DNA from 2 places in the Bacteroides sp. AF39-11AC genome. Region 2 is predicted to be linked to the other one. Evidence: riboswitches for the same ligand, from Rfam matches in the RefSeq annotation. Region 2 holds a riboswitch; the other holds the start of a gene.
The links. Region 2 has a riboswitch for cobalamin ahead of DW036_RS10545 (TonB-dependent siderophore receptor). Riboswitches for the same ligand answer to the same signal wherever they lie in the genome.
Positions count from the first base shown of each region.

Region 1: it holds a riboswitch for cobalamin, as region 2 does, so the genes downstream of both, DW036_RS04495 (DUF5074 domain-containing protein) here and DW036_RS10545 (TonB-dependent siderophore receptor) in region 2, are expected to answer to the same signal.

Region 1 is NZ_QROH01000002.1:453,087-459,307, reverse strand. It holds gene serS (serine--tRNA ligase) at 88-1,362, opposite strand; gene rpmA (50S ribosomal protein L27) at 1,507-1,776, opposite strand; gene rplU (50S ribosomal protein L21) at 1,800-2,117, opposite strand; cobalamin riboswitch at 2,547-2,754, shown strand; gene DW036_RS04495 (DUF5074 domain-containing protein) at 2,874-4,046, shown strand; gene DW036_RS04490 (TonB-dependent siderophore receptor) at 4,056-6,068, shown strand; gene DW036_RS04485 (DUF5074 domain-containing protein) at 6,093-6,221, shown strand, end outside.
Region 2 is NZ_QROH01000004.1:538,513-544,733, reverse strand. It holds gene DW036_RS10555 (AAA family ATPase) at 1-779, shown strand, start outside; gene DW036_RS10550 (serpin family protein) at 947-2,188, opposite strand; cobalamin riboswitch at 2,290-2,493, shown strand; gene DW036_RS10545 (TonB-dependent siderophore receptor) at 2,543-4,570, shown strand; gene DW036_RS10540 (YncE family protein) at 4,597-5,694, shown strand; gene DW036_RS10535 (ABC transporter substrate-binding protein) at 5,694-6,221, shown strand, end outside.

The DNA.
Region 1 (6,221 bases), on a different contig from region 2:
GGTCATATAGACGTAATGATATAAACGTCTGTGGTTACCTGTGTAAGAGCGAATTATGATTTACCCGCCAGAATAGCGCAGTTATTTTTAGTCAATCATTTCAAAACCCGTATACGGCACCAGTGCCTTTGGAATACGGATACCTTCCGGTGTCTGATTATTTTCCAGTAAAGCGGCAACGATACGTGGCAATGCCAATGCAGATCCGTTCAATGTATGGCAAAGCTCTGTTTTCTTTTCTCCACTGCGGTAACGGCATTTCAAGCGATTAGCCTGATAAGTATCGAAGTTAGAAACGGAACTTACTTCCAGCCAACGCTTCTGTGCCTCAGAATAAACTTCGAAGTCGAAGCAAAGAGCGGCTGTAAAGCTCATATCACCGCCACACAGGCGAAGGATACGATATGGCAATTCCAGTTTCTGCAACAATCCTTCTACATGGTCCAACATCTCTTTGTGAGACTTTCTGGAATGTTCAGGCTTGTCAATTCGTACCAGTTCTACTTTAGAAAATTCGTGCAGACGATTCAAACCGCGCACATCTTTACCGTAAGATCCGGCTTCGCGACGGAAACACTGCGTGTAAGCACAGTTCTTGATAGGAAGTTGCTTTTCTTCCAGAATCACGTCGCGATAGATATTGGTTACAGGAACTTCAGCTGTCGGAATAAGATATAAATCGTCTACTTCACAATGGTACATCTGGCCTTCCTTATCGGGCAACTGGCCTGTTCCGTAACCGGAAGCTGCATTTACCACTGTCGGAGGCATGATTTCCAGATAGCCAGCCTTACGGGCTTCGTCCAGAAAGAAGTTGATCAGTGCGCGTTGCAACTGTGCACCTTTCCCTTTGTAAACAGGGAATCCGGCTCCTGTGATCTTTACGCCTAAGTCGAAGTCTATCAAATCATATTTCTTCGTCAGTTCCCAGTGAGGCAGTGCATCTTTGGGAAGTTCGGTTTCCATGCCCCCCATTTTCTCTACTACATTATCCTCGGCACCCACACCTTCGGGTACTTCATCATAAGGGATATTAGGAATTGTGTAGAGTAGATTCTGCATATCTTCAGCAGCCTGGTCCATTTCAGCTTGCAAAGTCTTGTTGCTTTCTTTTAGTTCGGCTACACGACTTTTGGCAGTTTCAGCTTCCTCTTTCTTTCCTTCCTTCATCAGTTGTCCGATAGATTTGGAAATAGAGTTCACTTCAGAGAGGTTATTATCTAATACAGACTGTGTGCTACGTCTTTTGTCGTTAAAGGCAATTACCTGGTCTATTGTCTCTTTAGCATTTTTGAAATGCTTCTTTTCCAGTCCGCGGATCACCGCGTCGGTGTTTTCTGTAATTTGTTTGATGGTAAGCATATCTTGATACTTTGTTTTGATTAAAATCTTGATTTGAGAGTACAAAGATAAGTAAAAAACAAATAAGGTGTTGTTTTTGCTATAAAAAGAAAGGGATGCAATCCATTGGATTACATCCCTTTTCTTTATTTCTTATTCTGAAACTTACGCTTCTGTGCCTTCAGCAGGAATAACAGATACATAACGTCTGTCTTCTCTACCTACTTTGAACTGTACAGTTCCATCTACTAAAGCGAAAAGAGTGTGGTCTTTACCCATGCCGATGTTATTACCCGGGTGGAATTCAGTACCTCTTTGACGAATGATGATGTTACCTGCTTTGCAAGCTTCGCCACCAAATATCTTAACGCCTAATCTCTTGCTCTGTGATTCGCGGCCGTTCTTAGAACTACCGACACCTTTTTTATGTGCCATTTCTTCTTACTGTTTTAAATTGATTAAGCTACTACTTCTGTAATTGTTAACTCTGTGAATTGTTGACGGTGACCGTTCAACTTGCGATGACCTTTTCTTCTTTTCTTGTGGAAGATAAGAACTTTATCACCTTTTACCAGGCTTGATACAATCTGGCAAACTACTTTTGCACCTTCTACAGTGGGAGCACCTACGGTGATAGCACCTTCTTTGTCTACCAAAAGAACTTTGTCAAATTCTACTGTTGTACCGTTTTCTGCATTCTGGATGTGGTGTACAAACAGCTTTTTGCCAGCTTCTGCTTTAAATTGCTGACCGTTGATTTCTACAATTGCGTACATTTCTTATATATAATGTATAAGTTAGCTCCGTCGGGTGGTCTCTAATCACTTAGAAAGCACTTTGTCGAACCCGGTGCGGAATAATCGGGCACAAAAGTACTTTTTTTATTTGGAACAGACAAACGTTTCTTCCTCTTTTTTCGAGTATTAGATTCGCGGAATCTATCAGAAGGGGATGTTTGCATGTCTGATTCATACCAACTCCGTGTCAAGGCCGTACCAACTCCGTATCAAGTCCAAGCGTATAGATACGGAGAAGACACGGAGTAAATAAGACTTAGATATGATGAATATACGGGGCCTATTCATAAAGTATTGAGTACTGAACCGGGCAAACTTATAAGAGAGAATAAAACATTAAGTTCATTTTCTCTTTTTTTAGAATATTCTTCCTTGCATGATTTATAATATCTATATTTGCGTCTGGATTTAAGAATCCGGCTTTCGGGTGCTTCGTGATATATCTTATCAAACGAGGTGAAAAGGGAATCAGGTGAAACTCCTGAACAGACCCACTGCTGTGAGCTTCATTAAACTTTTCGGATAAATTCTACACTTGTCCACTGTCTGTATAGGATGGGAAGGACTTCCGAAAGGGAAGCGAGTCAGAAGACCTGCCTGCAAAGTCTGCAATCTACAGTTTCGGGGGAAAAGAAACGTAAGAGATTCACATTGCTTCAACTCATATTGTTATAGATATGGGAGGTCATTGCTCGGACTTCGTACCTCGAAACATAACGAAAAATAATTGTGTGTATGCAGAAGAAACGCATTTTGAGGTTATGTTATGCAGTGCTAATAGTGTTATTATCCGCTTGCGAGTATGAGGATGATTTTCCTGCCGGAGTGGGCGAGGGTAATATCGAAGCTATTGTTTTGAACGAGGGAAGAATAGGTACGAATATGGGAGCTATATCCGTATTGTACCGTAACGGGATGGTGAGTCCCGATGTCTTTCGTGTTGTGAATAACCGACCGTTAGGGGATGTAGCACAATCTATTACGATGATTAATGGGAAGTACTTCATCGCTTTGAACAATTCTAAGAAAATCGAGATTGTAAATTCCAAGACTTTCGAATCCGAAGGTACGATACTTTATACACAGGCAGGATTACCGCGTCAGATTGTAGCTATATCGGATACCACTGCTATCGTTTCCGATCTTTTAAGTAACAATGTCTCCGGTGTTGATTTGCCCAGTCAGCTGGTACGAATCCGTACCGTACCTCCTTATGGCTCTCCCTTGGAATATATTGTTATCAGGAAATGGGTCGAATATATGGAAGTGGCTGATCATAAACTCTTTGGTATTACGGCAAAAGGGCTTTATGTGTTCGATTTGGACAATATAACTCTGGAAGGAAGCCGCATGATAGAAGAAGTCTATAATGAGGAAGTTACTAAAACCTGTAAATTGCTGAAAGACAAAAACGGTAAGATATGGGCTTTGATGAACGAACGCGATAAAGGAAAACCCACTGCTATTTTGTTGAAGTGTATTGATCCGCAGACGGAGAAGGTAGTGACTACTTACAGACTGCCTTTTGTCAGTAAGAATGAAGCTAAAGAAGGGGATGTAACCGGAACTATCAGCTATAATCGGACAGACATGGATGCTACTAAAACTCTGATTTATTTTAGTGTGCGAACCTGCAAACCGGGTCTTCCGAATGACTCACAACAAAGTATTTATACGTTGAACACGGATGATGGCACTTTTAAATTACATCGTCATGTGCCTGGAGTAGATATGATGTATGGTTGTGGAGTAAGTCCGCAAGGGGAAGTGTATATCTGCGACTGCCTGGACTATTCGGCACAGCGTGGCTATATTCGTCATTATAAAGAGAGTGGAAATGTTGAAAGTTACCGTGTTGGTATTTATCCCAATCAGGTCTATTTTCCTGAATTATCCGAAGTTCAATAATCTGAGTTTATGAGAAAACTGTTTTTCCTGATAGTTGCCGCATGTCTGCTGGTGACTGATGCGATAGCTCAGAAAAAGGATACGATTGCCTATGGTCTGAATCTGGATGAGGTGCAGATTGTAGCCCGTCGGATACGCCATGCCAATGAAGCAAATGCCGGTGCAAAAGTGACGCATCTTGAACCTGAATTGTTGCAAATCAATAAAACCCGTTCGTTTTCTGAGTTATTGACCGAAAATTCGGCTACTTACATTAAGAGTCTGGGTACGGGAGCATTATCTACAGCCTCTTTCCGTGGAGGAAGTGCTGCGCAAACCCGGGTCAACTGGAATGGAATCAACATCACGCCGCCGATGTCCGGAGTGTTTGACTTTTCGCAGTTCCCTGTCTTCTTTGCCGACAACGTGAACCTTTATTATGGAAGCAGTCATGTGAAGAGTGGTACCGGTGCTGTAGGTGGGAGTGTAAACATCTTCAATGATCCGGAGTGGGGAAAGGGGATTACAGGTAAATTCTTTGGAGAATATGGTTCTTATAACACATATACCGGAGGAGCACAGATTAATGTAAGCGGCAAACGGGTGGTTTCGAAAACGCGTTTGTTTTACCAACATTCGGATAATGACTATACTTATATAAATAAAGTACTTACTAATGAAGCTTTCCGTGAGAAGCGGCAGGATGCCAAATACTCACAATGGAGTGCGATGCAGGAAGGGTACTTTAAACTGAATCCATACGCACAACTGGCTGCTGTAGGTTGGATACAACAAGGGAAGCGTATGTTGCCCCAACCATTAGGCATTGTGGGAAAGACGCACGAACAGCAGAATGAAACGAATATTCGCGGGTATGTAGGGTTCGACTATGTGCGTGGCATCCATGAATTTCATGTAAAGGGTGCATGGCTTTATTATCGTCTGAAGTATGACAAATGGTTTGATGGTGGCTTGTTCGATCCGGAAGGCAATATCAACTCTTCGCAGACATGGCAGGGTGTTGCTGATTATTCGTGTGCACCTGTTGACGAGTTGGTATTGAATGCTACCCTTACCTATACACACGACTTGGTAAATGTGAGTAGTTACATTGATGTGGATTCCGCTAAGTACCTGATAGACGATGTATATTATAATATACCGGTACCCGAACCGCCATTGAAACATCATCGCAATGTTTTGTCGTTGCAAGCTTCGGCGAACTGGACATTATTGCCATGGTTACAACTACATGGGCAGTATATGTTCGAGCAGAATAATAGCCGGAACGTGTCTACATGGTCGGCTGGTTTTGCCACTAACTTTTTTGATAAGACTTTCTACGTAAAAGGTAGCATGTCGTATAATTATCGTTTTCCCAGTATGAACGATCTTTATTGGCGTCCCGGTGGAAATCCCGATGTGAAACCTGAAGACGGCTATTCTTACGATGCAGCTATCGGTTATAAGAATGATTTAACCTCCTGGATGACATTGAATGCAGAAGCATCCGGTTATCTGATGCATATTGACAATTGGATATTGTGGCTTCCAAAAGATGGCAACCAATGGATATGGACACCTCAAAACAAACGTAACGTTCTCTCGCTGGGAGCAGAGTTTACAGGCAAAATGGTGCTTAGTTTCGGGGATTTCAAAACTACACTTTCCGGTAATTTCAGTTGGGCGCGTTCGCGTACGCGGAAGAAGCAGCATGTGGATGATAACTCTTATATGCAGCAGATTCCTTATGTGCCCGAATTGAAATGGAATGCACGGCTGGCATTCGATTATAAAAAAGCCTTTTGTTCGTGGCAGACTACTTATATAGGTAAACGTTATGTCACAACTGATGAATCTTATTCAACCCGTCCTTATACGGTTCATAACTTATTAGTGGGTTATTTGTGGAAATTAGGGAACGGCATGCAGCTTACTTCACAAGTACGTGTGGATAACATTCTGAATACTTATTATGAATCGACACAATACTATCCGATGCCATTGCGTAATGTGCTGTGCTCGTTGATGTTTGAATTTTAGTTTTTAATTTTTTATATACTAACAATGAAGAAGAACATTATTTATTTTTTATCATGCCTTGTTCTTACGGTAGGACTGGTATCTTGTAGTGATGATGACAAAGAACCGTTGTCGCCTTTGACGGTTGTGATAGAAGGCACTGAAGCACAGGAA
Region 2 (6,221 bases):
CCTATTTTAACGAAGATACTTATATACACTTCACTTGGGAAAGCGGTACCATATATTATGAAGATAATAGATTCGCTTGTGAAGTTCCAGAATCCAAAGAAATATCTACTATAGCGAACCTCTACATACCGGCAGAGCGTTTCTTTGTAAGTACATTCTCTCGTTCCATCGCTACATTAGTGCTCAACAAAGCCCCAATACCCCAAACCTTATTGAACTTTGCCTCTATCTATGAGAAAGCAAAGAATAAATATCCGAATTATAACATCTCTATTTTTGATATGTTATTTCAGACCGATAAATCAAACGAAACTCTATATCTGAAAGAGAGTCGCAAAACAATCCCCTTTAAAGATGCTTCTTCAGGAATCCAGTCTGTCATACCACTATTAATGGTACTTGACTATGCTGTTGATGAAAAAGAGTATAATCGGTTTGTAATAGAAGAACCAGAACTCAATCTCTTCCCTCAGACTCAGGTAAAACTGCTTCAGCAAATAGTCCGCAAATGTTCAAAAGTCACTTTGACCACTCATAGTCCATATCTTTTATCAGCATTCAATAATCTGATAGAAGCCCACAATGCGTTAATTAGCAACCCGTCTAAAGCAGAAGAAATATATAAACTCGTACCGAAAGAATGTATCCTAAACTTTGAAAACGTAGGAGCATACAAAATAGAAAATGGCAAAGTGGTATCCATCTTAGATGAGGAATATCGTCTAATTATAGCTGACCAGATAGACTCTGTCGCCGACCTCATGCGATTGAACAATTAGAAGCAACTATTAAGCAATTGTCATCTTCTGCAAGTTTACAAAGGACAGCGATAATTGTTAGTAGCCGGCATCCAAGCAATGATACCTCTATACAGCGGGCAAAGGCATTGTTCAAGAAGAAATACAAGGTTGATCTGATTTCTAAGAATATAAGGTTGGAAATACAACTATAGTTTCGTAATCTTTCCCATAAATAAGATGGCTCCCGTACTCTTTTCCTTAATCATAAAAGCAAAAGGACGATTCACAAAGAAAGGAACAGGAGAAGACGGACCGGCAGAAGTTTCAAACATTCCTCCTATAGTAACCGCAGCCGCTTCGGTACCTTCCTCATCCACATTTATATAGGTGAATTGTTGTAAAAGACCGATATATAGCTCTGCACCGGACATATTGGCAAACTTTGCTTTACGAGCATCGAAAGCATCTTTCATCCCCATAGCTATCATGTCCTCTTCCAGCTTTTTGTCATATTCTACTTTAAAACGAGGAAGTTTAATTTGTAACTCTCTTCCTGTCATATTCTTACTCCACAGTTTCCAGTTTTCGTAATTCAGGCCGGATAAGCTTTCATCCAAGGTCTTATCTCCGGATGGCAACAGTATCACCATACTAAAAGCTTCATTGCCATAGGGTAATTCCGCAATAGAGAAATCATCAGTCTGGGTGTAATTGAACGTTGCGGTCTGGTTCATCATAGCTACTTCCTTCTGACTGCCGTCAGCATTGGTAAAGTTATCCTGTCCAGTAGCCGACTTATCAAACTGGCTTTTCCAGATACCTTTAAAATAGAGTGCATTAATCAGATACATACGAGCATCCGCAGGTATTTCCTGAATAACCTCCTTTATACAATTATTAGTCTTATTGGCGCACCATTGATTTATCACATCTTTGGCTGTCGGAGATGTGAAATCAAGTTCTTGCACCTGGGCATCGTACATTTTCTTATTCACATCAACAAAAGAGTCGTACACCTTAAAACCTTCCTTTATCCAGATAGAATTAGCTATTCCGAGTTGAGTCGTATTGTCCAGATTCAACAAAGCCGAAGTTAATTTTTGATTATAGTTGTTCAGATCATCAAGAGAGAAAGTAGTAGCAGGGAATCCTAATACATCCTGCATCTCAGCAAGCGTATTATCAGTAGCCCCATTCGTAATCATGGATAAGCAAAGTGATGCACTCAATGGAGACACAAAAACATTCGGTTTTTCTTTTTCGGTACTGCACACCTGATCGAAGAAACGGAAAGCAAAGTCTGTACCTTTGTCCATAAAATCTTGTTCCGCACGGGTAAGATTGATGTCTTGACGTGGTTTAGGTTCCAGTTGAGAAGGATTCTCATCATTCTGACAGGCTGCAAGGATACTGAGTAGGCTTAGTGCAGCAATAGTTTTCTTTAGCATAAGCATTATAATATTAGTTTTCCATTAAGTTACTCTGTTAGAATAAATGCATAAATTTATAAAATACTGCACTACATCACAAATAAAACATAAATCTTTCCTATCTTTGCTCCCGGTTTTGTTGGAGGATGCCTTTCGGTATACTCCATGAAAAGGGAATTGGGTGTGACTCCCAAACAGTCCCGCTGCTGTGAACTCATATTAAAGGATTTACCAATCACTTGTGCCACTGCCAATATTCGTATGGCGGGAAGGCGGCAAATCCGGAGTAAGTCAGAAGACCTGCAAAACCATCATTACTTATGCCTTCGAGGAAAGGGCATGAGGTGTATATAGTTTTATAGCATTCTACTTATGATAAGAGATAATCTATGCCGGTATATGTGGCTACGATTCTGTTTATGTTGTCTTATACCGTTGCTCTGCATTAATCTGCAAGCGCAACAGGTAGGAGATTCCATTACCGGAAAGGTGCATACCATTCCGGAAGTGGGAATAAAAGGTCGGCGTGTACCACAGCGCATATCTGTAGCGATGCCCATACAAGTACTTGAAAAGAACGAATTGGAAAACCTCGGACTTCAGAATATAGCTGATGCTGTTCGCCGTTTTGCCGGAGCCAATGTAAAAGATTACGGTGGCATAGGAGGATTAAAGACTGTTTCCGTCCGAAGCCTTGGTGCTACACACACAGCAGTAGCCTACGACGGAGTGGCTGTGAGCAATACCCAAGCGGGACAAATAGATATAGGACGTTTCGCATTGGATGATATAGACATGCTATCTCTGTCTGTTGGGCAAAACCATGATTTGCTGCAACCTGCACGGCTTTTCGCTTCAGCAGGAATACTGTCCATCTATAGCAAAAATCCTTTAGAAGGAACAGACAAAGCATACACTTTCAAAGGACAAATAAAAAGTGGATCCTTTGGCTTAGTAAATCCTTCTCTCACATGGGGGCAACGTATAGCACAACGAACCTGTTATACCTTTAATGGGAATTACCTACGAGCAGATGGTAATTATCCTTTTAAATTAATAAACGGCAAATATACTACGAATGAAAAAAGAAAAAATACTGATATAAAATCATGGCACACAGAAGCTAACCTGTTTCACACATTGAGAGATAGCAGCCAACTGAACATAAAAGCATATTATTTCGATTCGGAACGTGGATTGCCGGGTTCAGTAATTCTCTACAATGATCGAGCCAATGAACGTTTATGGGACAGAAATATCTTCATACAAGCCCGATACCTAAAAGAGATCACTTCGGAATGGACCTTGCAAGGTCAAGCTAAATATAACTATTCGTGGAATAAATATGAAGACACGGACGTGAAATATGAAGGAGGCAAACAAACAGACATTAACAAGCAGCAAGAATATTATCTATCAGCTACTATACAATGGCAGCCTTGCAGTACATTTTCTACTTCATGGGCAAATGACCTTGTACTTAATACACTGGATAATAATTTGCCCAACAATCCTAATCCCACACGATATACATGGCTATCTGCATTTAATTTACGCTATCAATGGAAAGGACTTACAGCCACAGGAACATTAGTACATACGCTGATTGCCGAGGATGTGAAATCAGGTAAACGTCCTGATAATCGTTCTCGTTTCAGTCCTGCCCTTTCATTTATATATCGCCCCTGGAAGAAGCACTCCCTATTTCTGCGATTAATGTACAAAGACACTTTCCGCGTACCAACTTTCAATGACCTTTATTATCAGCGTATGGGCAATACTGACCTACGCCCTGAAAAGGCACGCGAATACAATGTAGGTATTACTTGGAGCGGCACTCCATTCTCTTTCACTAATTACGTAATGCTGACCGTTGATGGATATTATAATGAAGTAAATGATAAAATTGTCGCCCTACCTACCACTTATGTCTGGAAGATGATGAATTTTGGGAAAGTACATATCACCGGGGCAGATATAACTTTACGTACCTCTATCCCTATTCACCGTAACATTGATTTATCAATAACAGGCAATTATACCTATCAGAAAGCTATTGACGTAACTTCATCAAGCAGTAAGAATTATAAAGACCAGATTCCTTATACCCCTCTACATAGTGGCAATGCTTCCATACTTGCAGAAACCTCCTGGATAAATATAGGTTATGCCTTAACTTGTGTGAGCGACCGATACAGCCTGCCACAGAACATACAGGAAAATCGCATTGATGGATATACGGAGCATACCCTGTCAGCATCCCGCGCATTCCAACTGAGAAAATGCAGACTTCGCCTCCAGGCCGAACTAATAAACCTGACAAATAAACAATATGATATTATCAAATATTACCCAATGCCGGGACGTTCATTTCGGATAACGGGTAGCATACTTTTTTAATTAATTACAATCTAAAAAAACAAAACATGAAAGTAAGAAGCTTATTATTCAGTACTCTTTGTATGCTCGCAATCTCTGTAACATTCACCTCTTGTAGCGATGATGACGATGACCCATGGAACGATGAAGGTACTAAAGTAGAATTACCACAACGACGAATGTTCATCCTGAATGAAGGAAAAGCTGATAACAACAATGCAGGCATTGCCTTTTATGCCCCTAATAAAGATGCTAATGACAGCAATAATAATTTTATTGCCAACATCTATTTTAAGCAAAATGAAAAACAGTTGGGAGACACTGGCCAGGATATATTAGAATATGAGGACAATATTTATGTCATTGTGTCCGGCTCAAGCCTATTGCTGAAACTGAACGCCGCAGCAGTGGAAGAAGCACGCCTTTCATTCAGTAGTTCTGATGGTCAACCACGATACATGGCAGCTAAAGACGGCAAAATCTACGTTACACTTTGGAGCGGAAAGGTTGCACGTATTGATTCTCGCACTATGAAAATAGAAGCTTATGTCGACGTCAATGCCAACCCGGAACAGATTGTTGAAAATGAAGGCAAACTATATGTAGCGAATTCCGGATATGGGGAAGGAACAGATGTTTCTGTAATCGACCTGAATACTTTCAAAAAAGAGAAAGATATACCCGTTGTAAAAAATCCCAATCGCATACTTGAATCAAATGATGAAGTCTACCTTTTATCATGGGGTATCTGGACCAATGTATTGGGTGAAGGCTACACTTTCCAGCGCATAAAATCAGATGATACTGTAGAATCAATAGCAGTAGCATCAGCTTTTGCAGAACATGATGATACGATTTATCTCATTTATTCTGACTGGAAAAGTGACGGATACGAACATAGTTTTTCCACTTACAATACAAAAGCACATAAACTTACTGAAGGAAATTTCTTAAAGAATGCCCCTCAGGAATTGTTATCATCAAGTATATATGGTTTTAATATCGACCCTGAAACGGGAGAATTCTATATCAGTACTTCTGACTATGTTTCCAATGGTGATATTTACCGTTTTAAGAAAGATGGAACTTTTGCTGAAAAGTTTGATTGTGGAGGTATCAACCCTAACAAAATGATTTTCTTATAATGAAACAAATTTCTTTCTTTATACTCCTTTGGGTGACAGTGTTACTTCTTTCCGCCTGCGGCGGAAAGAGCAGCACTACTTCCGGTTCTGCACAAGGAGACACCATCCCACTGCGCTATTCTTCGAATCTTTCTTTGGTAGATTACGAAGATTATACCGTTGCGCAGCTACGCAATCCCTGGGATACGGCAAAGATATTGCATACCTATATATTAGTAGACAAAAAACAGCCGTTACCCCAAGAACTGCCTCAAGGAACTCTTGTCCGCACTCCACTTAGTAAAGCAGTCATCTACTCATCCGTTCATTGCAGCTTGCTGAAGGACCTCGGTGCCTTAAATAGTATCGGTGGCGTATGCGACCTGAAGTACATCAAACTACCGGAAATCGAGGAAGGATGCCAAAACGGAACCATCACCGATGTAGGTGATGGAATGAACCCCAATATCGAAAGAATCATAGACCTGCACCCCGATGCCATCCTACTTTCTCCTTTTGAAAACAGCGGCGGATACGGGCGTGTGGAA